Linked DNA regions of Prochlorococcus marinus str. MIT 9312. The protein of the gene in region 2 binds, or shares a complex with, the protein of the main gene of each other region. Links are inferred from orthologs where the notes say so. Each region holds a gene or a part of one and is shown on either strand. Other genes may lie near its edges. The genes, in order: PMT9312_RS01495, nuoH and PMT9312_RS01500.

Evidence for each region.
Region 1: the proteins of nuoH (region 2) and PMT9312_RS01495 are in contact, whole or in part, in a crystal structure (PDB 6Y11), measured with the Thermus thermophilus proteins. The link is inferred for Prochlorococcus marinus str. MIT 9312 from one-to-one orthologs. Residues at the interface, in WP_096411122.1 of Thermus thermophilus: Arg36, Val44, Arg45, Met46, Gly47, Pro48, Asn49, Arg50, Val51, Leu57, Gln58, Ala61, Asp62, Ile64, Lys65, Ile67, Phe68, Lys69, Glu70, Ile72, Val74, Glu223, Ala224, Glu225, His233, Thr234, Glu235, Tyr236, Ser237, Trp241; in WP_096411117.1 of Thermus thermophilus: Arg16, Glu17, Gly18, Leu24, Leu27, Val28, Trp30, Gly31, Arg32, Asn34, Ser35, Trp37, Thr54, Asp55, Ala56, Asp59, Ala61, Arg62, Phe63, Gly64, Glu66, Val67, Phe68, Arg69, Ala70, Ser71, Arg73, Gln74, Ala75, Asp76.
Region 3: the proteins of nuoH (region 2) and PMT9312_RS01500 are in contact, whole or in part, in a cryo-EM structure (PDB 6KHJ), measured with the Thermosynechococcus vestitus proteins. The link is inferred for Prochlorococcus marinus str. MIT 9312 from one-to-one orthologs. Residues at the interface, in WP_126985484.1 of Thermosynechococcus vestitus: Gln8, Lys26, Trp29, Leu30, Pro33, Met34, Met37, Leu38, Leu83, Ile84, Phe85, Lys86, Glu87, Asp88, Val89, Leu90, Pro91, Ala92, Thr100, Ala104, Val107, Ile108, Phe111, Leu112, Tyr114, Ile115, Ile125, Ser126, Leu128, Phe133; in WP_126986108.1 of Thermosynechococcus vestitus: Gly6, Tyr7, Glu8, Tyr9, Phe10, Gly12, Phe13, Leu14, Ile16, Cys17, Ser18, Pro21, Ala24, Leu25, Ala27, Ser28, Leu31, Arg32, Pro33, Ser35, Arg40, Leu41, Thr42, Thr43, Tyr44, Glu45, Ile51, Gly53, Ala54, Trp55.

What each region holds. Positions count from the first base shown.
Region 1 is NC_007577.1:278,926-285,089, forward strand. What follows is about bases 3,433-6,164. They hold PMT9312_RS01495 (NADH dehydrogenase subunit K), read right to left. Parts: upstream 5,300-6,164; coding sequence 4,565-5,299; downstream 3,433-4,564. Other genes in these bases: PMT9312_RS01485 (gluconeogenesis factor YvcK family protein), read left to right, coding at 3,433-4,038; PMT9312_RS01490 (NAD(P)H-quinone oxidoreductase subunit J), read right to left, coding at 4,035-4,565; PMT9312_RS01500 (NAD(P)H-quinone oxidoreductase subunit 3), read right to left, coding at 5,304-5,666; PMT9312_RS01505 (rubredoxin), read left to right, coding at 5,743-6,164. Outside these bases: bchD (magnesium chelatase ATPase subunit D), read left to right, coding at 1-872; PMT9312_RS01475 (MlaD family protein), read right to left, coding at 880-1,725; PMT9312_RS01480 (ABC transporter ATP-binding protein), read right to left, coding at 1,731-2,516; more of PMT9312_RS01485, read left to right, coding at 2,653-3,432. UniProt on the Escherichia coli protein: NDH-1 shuttles electrons from NADH, via FMN and iron-sulfur (Fe-S) centers, to quinones in the respiratory chain. The immediate electron acceptor for the enzyme in this species is ubiquinone.
Region 2 is NC_007577.1:154,710-160,963, forward strand. The notes cover bases 36-2,857. They hold nuoH (NADH-quinone oxidoreductase subunit NuoH), read right to left. Parts: upstream 2,095-2,857; coding sequence 976-2,094; downstream 36-975. Other genes in these bases: PMT9312_RS00810 (NADH-quinone oxidoreductase subunit J), read right to left, coding at 36-268; ndhI (NAD(P)H-quinone oxidoreductase subunit I), read right to left, coding at 281-907; PMT9312_RS00825 (citrate synthase), read right to left, coding at 2,170-2,857. Outside these bases: more of PMT9312_RS00810, read right to left, coding at 1-35; more of PMT9312_RS00825, read right to left, coding at 2,858-3,315; PMT9312_RS00830 (hypothetical protein), read right to left, coding at 3,440-4,900; PMT9312_RS00835 (rhodanese-like domain-containing protein), read left to right, coding at 4,990-5,340; trpB (tryptophan synthase subunit beta), read right to left, coding at 5,341-6,254. UniProt on the Escherichia coli protein: NDH-1 shuttles electrons from NADH, via FMN and iron-sulfur (Fe-S) centers, to quinones in the respiratory chain. The immediate electron acceptor for the enzyme in this species is believed to be ubiquinone.
Region 3 is NC_007577.1:282,911-285,677, forward strand. It holds PMT9312_RS01500 (NAD(P)H-quinone oxidoreductase subunit 3), read right to left. Parts: upstream 1,682-2,767; coding sequence 1,319-1,681; downstream 1-1,318. Other genes in the region: PMT9312_RS01485 (gluconeogenesis factor YvcK family protein), read left to right, coding at 1-53; PMT9312_RS01490 (NAD(P)H-quinone oxidoreductase subunit J), read right to left, coding at 50-580; PMT9312_RS01495 (NADH dehydrogenase subunit K), read right to left, coding at 580-1,314; PMT9312_RS01505 (rubredoxin), read left to right, coding at 1,758-2,186; PMT9312_RS01510 (photosynthesis system II assembly factor Ycf48), read left to right, coding at 2,196-2,767. UniProt on the Escherichia coli protein: NDH-1 shuttles electrons from NADH, via FMN and iron-sulfur (Fe-S) centers, to quinones in the respiratory chain. The immediate electron acceptor for the enzyme in this species is believed to be ubiquinone.

The DNA.
Region 1 (6,164 bases), 130 kb from region 2 along the record:
AGGCATGTATGGTTGACCCTGATTTACTGCTTTTTTCATCTGCCAAAGCAAAAGCAGGAAATAGTGGAAGTAGATCAGTGATATTTAGTGACAGTAGAGGAAGATATGTAAAGCCAGTTATTCCAAGAGGCAAAGTAAAAAGAATTGCAGTAGATGCAACTCTTCGAGCTGCTGCACCTTATCAAAAATCAAGAAGATTAAGAAACCCTAATAAATCAATAGTTATTGAAGAAAATGATTTTAGAGCAAAGCTTTTACAAAAAAAAGCAGGTGCATTAGTTATTTTTCTGGTTGATGCGAGCGGCTCTATGGCATTAAATAGAATGCAAAGTGCCAAAGGTGCAGTAATAAGACTTTTGACAGAGGCATATGAAAATAGAGATGAAGTAGCTCTAATTCCCTTTAGAGGTAATCAGGCCGAAGTTCTTTTACCTCCAACAAGATCTATAACTGCAGCAAAAAGAAGGCTTGAAACAATGCCTTGCGGAGGAGGATCACCTTTGGCTCATGGGCTAACACAATCAGCGAAAGTAGCAAAAAATGCTCTTTCTACAGGAGATATCGGTCAAGTTATTGTTGTGGCTATTACTGATGGAAGAGGCAATGTACCCTTAGGATTGTCCTTAGGAAAAAATGAGGTTGAAGAAAAAGATAATGAAAATGTCAATTTAAAACAAGAGGTTCTTGATATTGCTGCAAAATATCCGATACTTGGAATAAAACTCTTAATAATTGATACAGAGAGAAAATTTATTGCAAGTGGCTTTGGTAAAGAATTAGCAGAGGCAGCTAGAGGTAAATATGTTCAATTGCCAAAAGCTACAGATAAAGCAATCGCAGCTATGGCTTTAAATGCTATAAATGAATTCTGATTCTAAATTATGGATAAATTTCGTTAAGAAATTTTGACAGTCCAATAGTTAAGTCCCTTATAGATTTGGTTAATTCTTTATCTTTTGTTAATTTTACAAAATCATCACTCACATCATCCATTTTGCTGGAGATCGAGCTTGCAGCATTAATTGTCAATTTAATGTCGTTGAGTGTTTCTTCATTGTCAATAGTAGATAAAATCTTATTTAAATGATTAGCAGCAATTGTGATTTCATTTATTAAAGGCTCAATTCTTAGTATTTCTTGCTTTGATAAATAAATTAGTTCATCAAGGTTTTCTTGGGTTCTATCAAATTGGTCAATTGATTTAACAATATTTTCAATTATGTTTTCTTGATTTGATTCTTTTAGAAGCTGGCTAAGTCTATTTGTTATATTTGACAGACTTGATAGTTGTTTCCCTGTGATTGTATCTCCCTGACAAATAATTAATTTGCTATCGCATTTTTCGGATGTAGGTTTTGCGATGTTTTTAGAAATTGTTTTTTCACTAGTTTCTAAAGCGACTTGGACATCTCCTCCAAGGAAAGAATTAGTAACTACTCTTGCAAATGCTGGCTTGGGAAGAATAATTTCAGGATTATTTAAAACTATTTTTGCTTGAATTGATTCATTAGTAAACAAAATATCATCTATTGAACCTACTAAAATTCCTCTATAAGTAACTGGAGATTTTTTTGATAAACCGCTTGCGTTATTGAATTCGGCAAAAAGGTGCCAATTTTTTGAGGATAATCTTACTCCTTTGAGCCAAAAAGAAAAAAATGTGAATGTTAAGATTCCTCCCAGTAAGGAAAATCCAACTATTGAATCTCGTAAGCTTCTACGCATAATTTCTAAATGTCTTTGGGTTGCATTGGACCATCAAGTTTCCCATGTCGAAATTGAAATACATAAGGATCATTACTCTCTTTGAATTCATCAATAGAACCTGCCCATCTAAATTTACCTCCATAAAGCATTAAAACTCTTTCTGAAGTCCTTTCTATAGTACTAAGAACATGGCTAACCACAATAGATGATCCTTTGGCTTTATCATTTGTTTTGTTTATTAAATCTTCAATTCTTGAGGAGGCAATTGGATCAAGACCAGCAGTCGGTTCATCAAAAAGTAACAAAGGTTTAGTATTTGCGTTAAGAGTTTGATCTGTAATTAAAGCTCTAGCAAAACTTACTCTTTTTTGCATGCCTCCGCTTAATTCATTGGGAAGTTTATTCTCAACATTAAATAATCCCACCTCAGCCAAACATTCACATACGATTTTATGAATTAACTTTTTAGATAGGTTTTTGTTTCTTTTAAGGAGAAAACCTACATTTTCTTCAATAGTTAAAGATCCTAATAATGCTGGGTTTTGAAAAACTAGTCTTACATCAGGAGGATTATTTTGGTCTAGTCTCAAATATGTTTGTTTTTCACCAAATATTCTTAATTCCCCTTTGGTGGGTAAAATAAGGCCTGCTAATATTTTTAAGATAGTTGATTTTCCGGAACCGGAGGGGCCAACTATTGCTAATTTCTCTCCATCATTCAGTTTAAAATTTAGTTGATTAAGCACATTAACCTCTCCCCAGCTTATTGAGAGGTTTTTTGTTTCAACTGAATGCTTTGATTTTTGCAAAATCTATATTAAAGAAAAAGTCATCTTTATATTACATATTGCCTATTTTTAGAAATAAAAAAAGGATGTGTGAATTTGATTTATAATGCATATATCTTTTTTTTAAATTTGTGAAAAATAATTTAAGAGGTTTTTAATGAATAATCAAAAAAAAAGAATTAGAAGATATTATAAGTATTTTGAAAAGTCCAAATTTGTCTTGCTAAATGAAATTTTAAGAATTTTGAGTTGGCTTTTACCAGGCTTGGTAATAAAAAGATGGATGATTACATCTGCAATTGGATTTTTGACATCATTATTAGGACTAGTAATTTGGACAAATTTAAGGCCACTCTATTGGCTTATTGAAGTATTTTTTGGGATAATGACAGGCTTAACTAGTATCTTACCTGTTTCATTATTGGGGCCATTAATTTTTGTTCTTGGACTTTTATTAATTGGGATTGGACAAAATAGAAGTATTAATTCTATTAAAAAAGCCCTTGCTCCAGAAAAAAGCACATTTTTAGTTGATGCATTAAGAGTTAAGAGTAAATTAAACAGGGGCCCTAATATTGTCGCAATTGGTGGAGGAACAGGCTTATCTACTTTATTGAAAGGCTTAAAAAATTACAGCAGTAATATTACAGCAATCGTAACTGTATCCGATGATGGCGGAAGTAGTGGAATTCTTAGAAAACAATTAGGTGTCCAACCTCCAGGAGATATTAGAAATTGTTTGGCTGCCTTATCAAACGAAGAACCAATTTTAACTAGATTATTTCAATATAGATTTTCAGGAGGTAGTGGCCTAGAGGGTCATAGTTTTGGGAATCTATTTTTGTCAGCTTTAACAACAATTACAGGTAGTTTAGAAAAAGCAGTACAAGCCTCTAGTAAGGTTTTAGCTGTACAAGGTCAAGTTTTACCTGCTACAAATATTGATGTAATGTTATGGGCTGAATTAGAGGATGGTCAAAAAATTTTTGGTGAAAGCAATATCAGTAAATCTAAAAAATTAATTTCAAAGATTGGATACTTGCCAGAAAATCCTTCTGCTCTCCCAAGTGCTCTGGAATCTATAAAAGAAGCTGACTTAATTGTTCTTGGCCCTGGTAGTCTATACACTTCCTTATTGCCAAACTTATTGGTACCCGAGATAGTAGATGCTTTATTGCAAAATAATGCTCCCAAAATTTATATAAGTAATTTGATGACTCAGCCTGGCGAAACAGATGGACTTAATGTTTATCAACATATCAAATCAATAGAAAAACAATTATCAAATTTTGGAGTTAATACTAGAATTTTTAATGCGATTCTATCTCAGGCTCTATTTGAAAAGTCTCCTCTAGTAGACTATTACGCAAGTAGGGGAGCAGAACCTGTCCAATGTAATAAAGAAAAATTATTATCTGAGGGTTATTATGTTTTGCAGGCACCATTGTATTCAAGAAGAATCACTCCCACTCTTAGACATGATCCTAGGAGACTAGCAAGAGCGGTTATTTTCATGTACCGCAAATTAAAGAAATTAAACTAATAAGCATCTTGAAGTTCATAGAAGTCTGGTTGAATATAGTCTTTTCTCAATGGCCATCCTCTCCAGTCTTCAGGCATTAGGAGTCTTTTGGGATTTGGATGATCTATAAAATTTATTCCAAACATGTCATATGTTTCTCTTTCTTGCCAATCACTTCCTTTAAAAATTTTATACAAACTGGGAATTGATAAATCCGAATCTCTTTTTAAGAAGACTTTTAATCTAACTTCTTGAATCTTTTCGATTTTATGTAGATCATCAACAGTAATGAAATGATAGAAACTAACAAGATTTTTACCAGGCCCCTCATCATAGCCACCTTGACATTGGAGATAGTTAAAACCGTAGTTTGTTAAAGCAGATACAGCTTCATATAATTTGCTAGGTTCAACAGAAATGTTTTCTATTCCCGCATGATCATAATCTAACGGTTGGTTTGGAATGCCAACTTTAGATAAATTTTGACTCATGAATCCTTCTTTTTCTATTGAAGTATCTGTGGATTTAGCTAAACCGTCTTTTTCCATTACTCTTCTTCACTATTAATAATTTCGGTTTGTTCCCTGTTTTCAGGTAATTCAGTTATTTTTTCTTTTTTGGAGGAAGGAAAAACATTCGTTGAAGTTTTGTTTAAATATTCACCAGTATTTTGAGAGAAAACAAGATTCATTTCGTGTTTATATGTTATGTACCTGTGGGTTTGCTCTGTTTTTTCCCGCTCTAAAATTGATTCATTACCTACTTTTTTTCTTAATTTTATTACAGCATCAAAAATTGCTTCTGGTCTTGGTGGACATCCTGGAAGATATAAATCGACTGGTATTAATTTATCAACGCCTCTGACAGCAGTAGTAGAATCTGCGCTAAACATTCCACCTGTGATTGTACAAGCACCCATTGCAATAACATATTTTGGCTCAGGCATCTGCTCATAAAGTCTTACTAGGGCTGGAGCCATTTTCATCGTTACTGTCCCTGCGACTATTAATAGATCTGCTTGTCTTGGAGAGCTTCTCGGTACTAATCCAAACCTGTCAAAATCAAATCTAGAACCAATTAGTGCAGCAAATTCAATAAAACAACAAGCTGTTCCGTATAGAAGAGGCCAAAGACTACTTAATCTAGCCCAATTATGAAGATCATCTAAGCTTGTTAGGATTATATTTTCACTTAAATCTGTAGTTACTTGTGGTGCACCAAGGGGATTGCAAGTTCCTTCTCTGATTTCCCTTATAGCTTTTGGGGATAATTGTGGGTTCAATTTTTTAACTCCATTCTAAAGCACCTTTTCTCCATGCGTAAGCCAAAGCGATAACGAGTATTGCAATGAAAATCAGTGCCTCAATAAATGCTAATAAGCCTAATCTATTAAAGGCAACAGCCCAAGGATAGAGGAATACTGTCTCTACATCAAATATAACGAAAACTAAGGCGAACATGTAATAACGAATATTAAATTGAATCCATGCTCCTCCTATAGGCTCCATTCCGGATTCATATGTTAGTTTTCTTTCCCCAGTTCTTCCTTTAGGGGCAACAATGAGATTAGTAACTAAAGCTAATATTGGGACAGCAGCTGCTATTAATAGGAAACCTAAAAAATATTCATAGCCAGTTAATAAAAACATCTTAAAAATTAATTTTGAATAAAAGTCGCTTAATTAAGCAAAATCTTTTAAAGTTCTTAAAGAACAATAATAAACCGTGAGTGAAAACATTCAACCAGCCTCTGAGGAAAACAAAATAGTTGAAAATTTTGAGAAAGAAAAACTTTCTGCAAACTCCTCAGGAGTAAATATTGAACAACCTTACATTAATTTAGAACAAAATAGATTCGAATGTAGAAGTTGTGGATACATTTATGATCCCTCTGAAGGTAATAAAAAATTAAATATACCCAAAAATACGCCCTTTTTAGAGTTAGATGGTAATACATTCGTTTGCCCCGTTTGCAGAGCTGGTAAGAATTTTTATAAAGATATAGGACCTAAATCTAAGGCTAGTGGTTTTGAAGAAAATTTAACTTACGGATTTGGTTTCAATAGCTTGCCTTCTGGCCAAAAAAATATATTAATTTTTGGAGGTTTGGCTTTTGCCGCAGCATGTTTCCTTTCTTTGTACTCTTT
Region 2 (6,254 bases):
TGGGCTTTAAATCTTCTTTTTTATTAACTAACATTATCGCAAAAATTATTAGTACATTCACTGCACCCACATAAACTAAAACTTGCGCTGCAGCAACAAAACTTGCATTTAGAAGTAGATATAATCCTGCAACACTCATGAAAACTCCTCCAAGCAGAAAGGCTGAATAAACAATACTTTCGAGCAATACAACTCCTAGCGCTCCAATAAGAACAACTAAAGATAGAACTATAAAACAAATTATTTGAGTTGTTACTGCAATGGTCATAAATTAATGAAATTAATTATTTGAATTAGAAATTTTATCTTTATTTTCATTGGAGGTTGGTCTCATCCAATCATAAACTTCTTCAGGTAATTTACCAACTCTGATATCGGAAGCTGGTATCTCATGAGGATCCATTACGCCTTTGGGAAGATAGGCAAGTTCTCTTAGTGGTTTGATTGACGGATCTGTTGTGACGTTAGTAGGGAGCCTCCCAAGTGCGACGTTATCAAAGTTTAGATTATGTCTGTCAAAAGTAGCTAATTCGTATTCTTCTGTCATTGATAAGCAATTAGTTGGACAATATTCAACACAATTTCCACAAAATATACATACTCCAAAATCTATTGAATAATTTCTAAGTTCCTTTTTTTTGGTTTCTTTATTCATTACCCAATCAACTACTGGTAGATTTATTGGACATACTCTCACACAAACTTCACAAGCTATACATTTATCAAATTCATAATGAATCCTTCCTCTATATCTTTCAGAGGGTATTAGTTTTTCATATGGATATTGGACTGTAACAGGTCTTCTCCGAAGATGATCAAAAGTTACTGATAAGCCATTGTATAAATATTTGCCAGCATTAAATGCTTCTTTGATATAGCTATTTATTTGTTGAAGGAAATTTTTCATTTTGAAGAATTTACTTTGTTTTTGTATTTTAGTGGATTAATTTTAAATTTAAGTATTTTTACTTAAATTTAACCACCAAAGAATTGAGGAAAAGCAAGTTTTAATCCTGCAGTTATCAAAAGATTAGCAAGAGAAATTGGAAGAAGAAACTTCCATCCTAGATCTAAAAGTTGATCTATTCTTACTCTAGGAGTTGTCCAACGTAATAATATTGCGATGAAAACTAAAAGATACGCTTTCAATACAGTCATTACAATTCCTATTGATGCAGTGAAAACTTGTATGACGGGTGCATTAATGGGCAAATGAAGAAATTTAGCTATTAATTCAACTGGGATAGGAAAACCCCATCCTCCTAAATAAAGTATTGATACCAATAATGCTGAAAGTATTAGATTAATGTAACTACCAAGGTAGAACAAAGCGAATTTCATACCTGCATATTCAGTTTGATATCCTGCAACTAATTCTTCTTCAGCTTCAGGTAAGTCAAATGGAAGTCTTTCGCATTCTGCAAGAGCACAAATCCAAAAGACTATAAAACCAACGGGTTGTCTCCAAATATTCCAACTTAGGATTCCAGCACCACTTTGTTGGTTAACAATGTCAATAGTACTTAGAGAATTTGTCATTAGTACGATAGCTAGTACAGATAAAGCTAAAGGTATTTCGTAACTTATAGATTGAGCAGCAGCTCTTAATCCGCCTAATAATGAATATTTATTATTTGATGCGTAACCGCTCATAAGGAGTCCAATTGGTTGGATACTGCTTAAAGCAATCCATAGGAAAATTCCAATGCCAACGTTACTTATTAACAGGTTTTGTCCAAAAGGTACAATTAGCCAAGAAAGAATAACTGGAACAAGAACTAATATAGGTCCAGCGGTGAAGAGAATTCCATCTGCTTTAGCAGGGATTATATCCTCTTTGACAAGTAATTTAAGACCATCCGCAATTGGTTGGAGTACGCCTAATGCTCCTGCATATTCGGGACCTATTCTTTGTTGAGCAGCAGCAGATATTTTTCTTTCAAGCCAAACTGTTACTAAAACTCCAACAACTGCCGCTACTAAAACCAAAAGCATAGGTATAGGGAGCCAAATTATATGAGCGATTTCACTAGAAAGGCCAAAACCTTTGAAGAATTCATTAAAACTATATTCAAGATCTAATCCGTATTCCAAAATTTTAATGTTATTTACTTAATACATTAACTCGTCACCAACAATATGTGTGTTTTTTATGAAAAGCTGCAAATATTAATCTCTATTTTCTAAGCTTATCCATTCCCTTGGAGCTGAACCAGTATAGATTTGCGATGGTCTAAAGATTCTATTAGCTCCAAGTTGCTCTCTCCAATGAGCTAACCAACCAGCAACCCTTGATATGGCAAAAATTGGAGTAAATAAATCACGAGGAATACCAAGTTTCCTATAAACAAGACCGGAATAAAAATCTACATTAGGGAATATACCTTTTGGTCCAAGTCTTGGTATTGCTTCTGCCTCTAGTGATTTAGCAACTTCATACATTTCATCTGCCCCAAATCTAATAAAAAGCTCTTCTGCAAGTTTTTGAAGAATAATTGCTCTTGGATCTTTGACTTTGTATTCTCTATGACCGAAGCCCATTATCTTACTTTTATTTTTTATCGCGTTATCCAAAAAGGAGGCGGCATTTTTTGGAGTTTTGATTTCTTCTAACATTGCAATCACATCTTCATTTGCTCCTCCATGAAGCGGGCCAGCAAGGGTTCCTACTGCAGAGGCAATGACTGCATATGGGTCTGTAAGAGTGCTTGCGGTAACTCTAGCGCTAAATGTACTTGCGTTTAAACTATGTTCGGCATGTAGAATTAAACACCTATCAAAAACTTTTGCAGCTATAGGATCTTGTTCTTTTTCAGTAAGCATGTAAAGAAAATTTGATGAGTAAGTTAAATCATCTCGAGGTTGAATAGGGTCTTGTCCTTTTCTAATAAGTTGAAAGGCAGCAATCATAGTTGGTATTTTTGCTATTAGTCTTATCACTGCGTTGTAGATGTAATTAGGATCATCTATTGCTCTGCGTGAATAGAAAAGACCCAAAGAAGCTGCACTAGACTGAAGCGCGTCCATAGGATGACCTGTTGCAGGAAAACATTTCATCATATCTCTGACTCTAAAACTTAACCTTCGATGCATTTGAACTTCTTGTTCAAAATCTCTTAGTTGAATAGCTGTAGGTAAATCACCCCAAATCAATAGATAAGCAGTTTCTAAAAAACTGCTTTTTTTTGATAATTCCTCAATGGAGTAGCCTCTATATAATAATTTACCTTTGTTGCCGTCAATATCACAGATAGATGAATTAGTAACTGGGACACCCTCTAATCCGGGTTTTAAAATTAGTTTGTTGCTATCCAATTTCCTAATTCAATATCAAATACTTATAGATTAAAGATAGTCAAATAATTTTTAATTAACCACAAGTTATTAACCTCAAAAAAATTTATTTTGATTTTTTTTGAGGCTTTTTTGAATAACTTTATTAAAGTATTTTTAAACTTGTTTCTGTATAAAGAATTGGATTTTTTTCAGGAATAGATTGTCTTATGATTTCAAGAGATTCTTCATTTGATATTTTTAAAATATTTCTAATAAGAAAATTTAGATCTTCCAAATCAGAAAAATATTGTATTTTATTAGAATTTGCATCTTTGATATCAACTTCTGCATAAAGAAAAGCAGAATTATCTTTATTACTTTTTAGGTCAAAAAATTTTTTTGAGATTGTTTCTAGTTTTTTACCATCAATTAAATGGTTACTTATGATTTGCAAACCTCCAGATTCTATTGAATAGATATTTTCATAAGTTAATTTTTTTATTACATCGTCTTTTTCTTCAAGAATATCTTTGGAGTATATCGAGTAAATATCTTCATTTTTTTTCAAAGTGTATTTATTTAAATCTTTTATTTTTTTCATATCACTTAAATCAATTTGATCTTCAGTATTTTTTTCACATGTAATAATCCAATCTTTATTTGAATTGAGAATTAAAATATTTTGATTTACTTTTTGATTAAACTCTTCAAAAAAACTGTTTTCAAAATCATTAATCAAAGGTTTAAGATGGTTTTCAAAATTTTTTATATCACTAAAAATTGAAACTTGAGGATTATCTTTATTAGTATCCTCTTTATTAATTAGATTATCGTAAACATTAATATCAAGATTTTTTTTATTATTTAGTAAATATGATTTTAAAATTAAATGTTTATTTTTTAAATCAAATGTTGTTACTATAACATCCTCATTTTTCTCGGAAAAAATTTCATTATTAAAAAATATACTTTCGCCAAATTTCTTTGTAAATAGTATATTTTTTTCGTTTTTTAGTCCAAAAATTTCTCTCTCATATTGAAATTTTTTTTCTTTAAAATCATTATTAGAGCTTATACTATTTTTGATTAATTTCTTATTAGATGAAGCAATAATATAATTATCTTCGGTCCGATATATAAAGTTAAGAAAATTTATTTTATTTTCCCTATAAATTGGTATTATTTCGTTATTAATATCAATTTGATTAGAAAAATGCAATATATCATCTAGGTTTTTTTCTGGCTTAATTTTAAAAACCATTAAAATATCATCTTTAAGCTTTTTATTATTCTCAAAAGTTGAAATCAAAAGTTCATTATTATAAATATCTTGTAATTTATTATTGCCTAAATCTATACCTAAGTAATCTAATATAGAATCTTTTATTAAAGCAAAGTTATCTAGATTTTTTGGATTTTTATCGTTTTCAATATTATTAATAATTTTAGAACTATCTAAATTTGAAATGAATAATGATTTATTATTTTCTGGTAAATATTTTAATATTTTTAGTTGCTCAATATTTATACTTTCCTCCTTATTTTTATTGGCAGAAATTTTTTTAAAACCAAAAAAAAGTAATAAAGATAATAATAGTATTATTGCTACTACTTTAAGTTTCATTCTCAATGTTTATTTTTATTTTTAACAATAAATTTACTCCTGCAACTTAATTTATTAAATTGTAAATAACACATAATTTATCCTTGCAATTGGGAAATTATCCAAAATCTATAAATGCTTCTAGTCTCAATGATTGGTTTAATTCTGAGAAAGAAGATCCAGTCTTGATTGATGTGAGAGAACATTCAGAGCTCGAAATAGTGCGTTTCTCAAAAGAATTTTTACATATACCAATTAGTAAAGTTACATCTGAATACGTTGGAGACATATTTGCCGGTTTATTAGATAGAGAAATCGTTGTTACTTGTCATGCAGGAATAAGAAGTTATAACTTTTGTCAATGGGCCTTAGATAATAATTTTGTGAGTGAAATATGGAATTTGGAGGAGGGTATTGATGGATGGAGTAGATATATTGATCCATCACTTCCCAGGTATTGATTAAATATCTAATGAAGATGCAACAGTATTAACATCTTTGTCACCTCTACCAGAGCAATTGATAACTATATGAGTATCTTTTTCCAGAGTAGGGCATAATTTATCTAACCAAGCAAAGGCATGGGACGTTTCAAGCGCTGGTATAATTCCTTCAAGTTCACTAACAAGTCTCAAAGCATCTAAAGCTTCTTGATCTGTGACTGACCCATATTCTGCTCTGCCTATATCTTTTAAATGGCTATGTTCAGGTCCTACTCCAGGGTAATCTAACCCTGCACTTATTGAGTGGGCTTCTTGTACTTGACCATTATCATCTTGTAAAAGAAGACTCATTGATCCATGCAAAATTCCAACTGACCCTTTAGTAATAGTTGCAGCATGTTTGTCAGTATCAACTCCGCTTCCTGCGGCTTCAACTCCAATTAGTCGTACAGATGTTTCTTTAATGAAAGGATGGAAAAGGCCCATTGCATTTGATCCCCCACCTACACAAGCAAGTAAAATATCTGGTAAAGATCCAAACGATTCCTGACATTGTTTTTTAGTTTCTTCTCCTATAACTGCATGAAAATCTCGTACAATTTTTGGGAAAGGGTGCGGGCCCGCAACAGATCCTAAAATGTAATGTGTGGTTTCGACATTAGAAACCCAATCCCTAATAGCTTCACTAGTGGCATCTTTAAGTGTTGCAGTTCCAGAATTGACAACTTTAACTTCGGCTCCTAGCAGTTTCATTCTAAAGACGTTGAGGGATTGTCTTTTTATGTCCTCAGCACCCATATAGATAATACATTTCATGCCAAATCTGGCACAAACAGTAGCCGTAGCAACTCCATGCTGACCTGCTCCAGTTTCTGCGATTATCCTTTTTTTACCCATTCTTATTGCTAATAAAGCTTGTCCAAGGGCATTAT
Region 3 (2,767 bases), 130 kb from region 2 along the record:
GACTAGCAAGAGCGGTTATTTTCATGTACCGCAAATTAAAGAAATTAAACTAATAAGCATCTTGAAGTTCATAGAAGTCTGGTTGAATATAGTCTTTTCTCAATGGCCATCCTCTCCAGTCTTCAGGCATTAGGAGTCTTTTGGGATTTGGATGATCTATAAAATTTATTCCAAACATGTCATATGTTTCTCTTTCTTGCCAATCACTTCCTTTAAAAATTTTATACAAACTGGGAATTGATAAATCCGAATCTCTTTTTAAGAAGACTTTTAATCTAACTTCTTGAATCTTTTCGATTTTATGTAGATCATCAACAGTAATGAAATGATAGAAACTAACAAGATTTTTACCAGGCCCCTCATCATAGCCACCTTGACATTGGAGATAGTTAAAACCGTAGTTTGTTAAAGCAGATACAGCTTCATATAATTTGCTAGGTTCAACAGAAATGTTTTCTATTCCCGCATGATCATAATCTAACGGTTGGTTTGGAATGCCAACTTTAGATAAATTTTGACTCATGAATCCTTCTTTTTCTATTGAAGTATCTGTGGATTTAGCTAAACCGTCTTTTTCCATTACTCTTCTTCACTATTAATAATTTCGGTTTGTTCCCTGTTTTCAGGTAATTCAGTTATTTTTTCTTTTTTGGAGGAAGGAAAAACATTCGTTGAAGTTTTGTTTAAATATTCACCAGTATTTTGAGAGAAAACAAGATTCATTTCGTGTTTATATGTTATGTACCTGTGGGTTTGCTCTGTTTTTTCCCGCTCTAAAATTGATTCATTACCTACTTTTTTTCTTAATTTTATTACAGCATCAAAAATTGCTTCTGGTCTTGGTGGACATCCTGGAAGATATAAATCGACTGGTATTAATTTATCAACGCCTCTGACAGCAGTAGTAGAATCTGCGCTAAACATTCCACCTGTGATTGTACAAGCACCCATTGCAATAACATATTTTGGCTCAGGCATCTGCTCATAAAGTCTTACTAGGGCTGGAGCCATTTTCATCGTTACTGTCCCTGCGACTATTAATAGATCTGCTTGTCTTGGAGAGCTTCTCGGTACTAATCCAAACCTGTCAAAATCAAATCTAGAACCAATTAGTGCAGCAAATTCAATAAAACAACAAGCTGTTCCGTATAGAAGAGGCCAAAGACTACTTAATCTAGCCCAATTATGAAGATCATCTAAGCTTGTTAGGATTATATTTTCACTTAAATCTGTAGTTACTTGTGGTGCACCAAGGGGATTGCAAGTTCCTTCTCTGATTTCCCTTATAGCTTTTGGGGATAATTGTGGGTTCAATTTTTTAACTCCATTCTAAAGCACCTTTTCTCCATGCGTAAGCCAAAGCGATAACGAGTATTGCAATGAAAATCAGTGCCTCAATAAATGCTAATAAGCCTAATCTATTAAAGGCAACAGCCCAAGGATAGAGGAATACTGTCTCTACATCAAATATAACGAAAACTAAGGCGAACATGTAATAACGAATATTAAATTGAATCCATGCTCCTCCTATAGGCTCCATTCCGGATTCATATGTTAGTTTTCTTTCCCCAGTTCTTCCTTTAGGGGCAACAATGAGATTAGTAACTAAAGCTAATATTGGGACAGCAGCTGCTATTAATAGGAAACCTAAAAAATATTCATAGCCAGTTAATAAAAACATCTTAAAAATTAATTTTGAATAAAAGTCGCTTAATTAAGCAAAATCTTTTAAAGTTCTTAAAGAACAATAATAAACCGTGAGTGAAAACATTCAACCAGCCTCTGAGGAAAACAAAATAGTTGAAAATTTTGAGAAAGAAAAACTTTCTGCAAACTCCTCAGGAGTAAATATTGAACAACCTTACATTAATTTAGAACAAAATAGATTCGAATGTAGAAGTTGTGGATACATTTATGATCCCTCTGAAGGTAATAAAAAATTAAATATACCCAAAAATACGCCCTTTTTAGAGTTAGATGGTAATACATTCGTTTGCCCCGTTTGCAGAGCTGGTAAGAATTTTTATAAAGATATAGGACCTAAATCTAAGGCTAGTGGTTTTGAAGAAAATTTAACTTACGGATTTGGTTTCAATAGCTTGCCTTCTGGCCAAAAAAATATATTAATTTTTGGAGGTTTGGCTTTTGCCGCAGCATGTTTCCTTTCTTTGTACTCTTTGCATTAATATAGATAAATGAAAAAAATTATTACCAGTTTTCCCAATCTTCTCTTATCTATACTTCTTTGCTTCGTTTTAAGTAGTTGTTCATCTACAGGAGTGAAGATGAGTGATAGTAGCCCTTGGAAAACAATTCAGTTTCAGGATCAGGCAAATGCCCTAGATGTTGATTTTATAGATAATAATAATGGATTTTTAGTAGGTTCTAATAGACTTATTATGGAATCAAATGATGGGGGAGAAACGTGGGAGAAAAGGAATTTAGATTTACCAAGTGAAGAGAACTTTCGTCTTATAGATATTGATTTTAAAGGTCAAGAGGGATGGTTGATAGGCCAGCCCTCATTGGTTATGCATACACTTGATGCGGGGAAAAATTGGACTCGTTTATCTCTAGGTAACAAATTGCCAGGCCAGCCATATCTAATAACGACTGTTGATGATGGGGTTGCGGAATTGGCTACCACTGCAGGTGCTATCTATCAAACATCAGATAGTGGTGAATCATGGAATGCAAAGGTTCTTGACGCATCTGGTTCAGGTGGTGTAAGAGATTTGAGAAGAACTGATAAAGGAGATTATGTCAG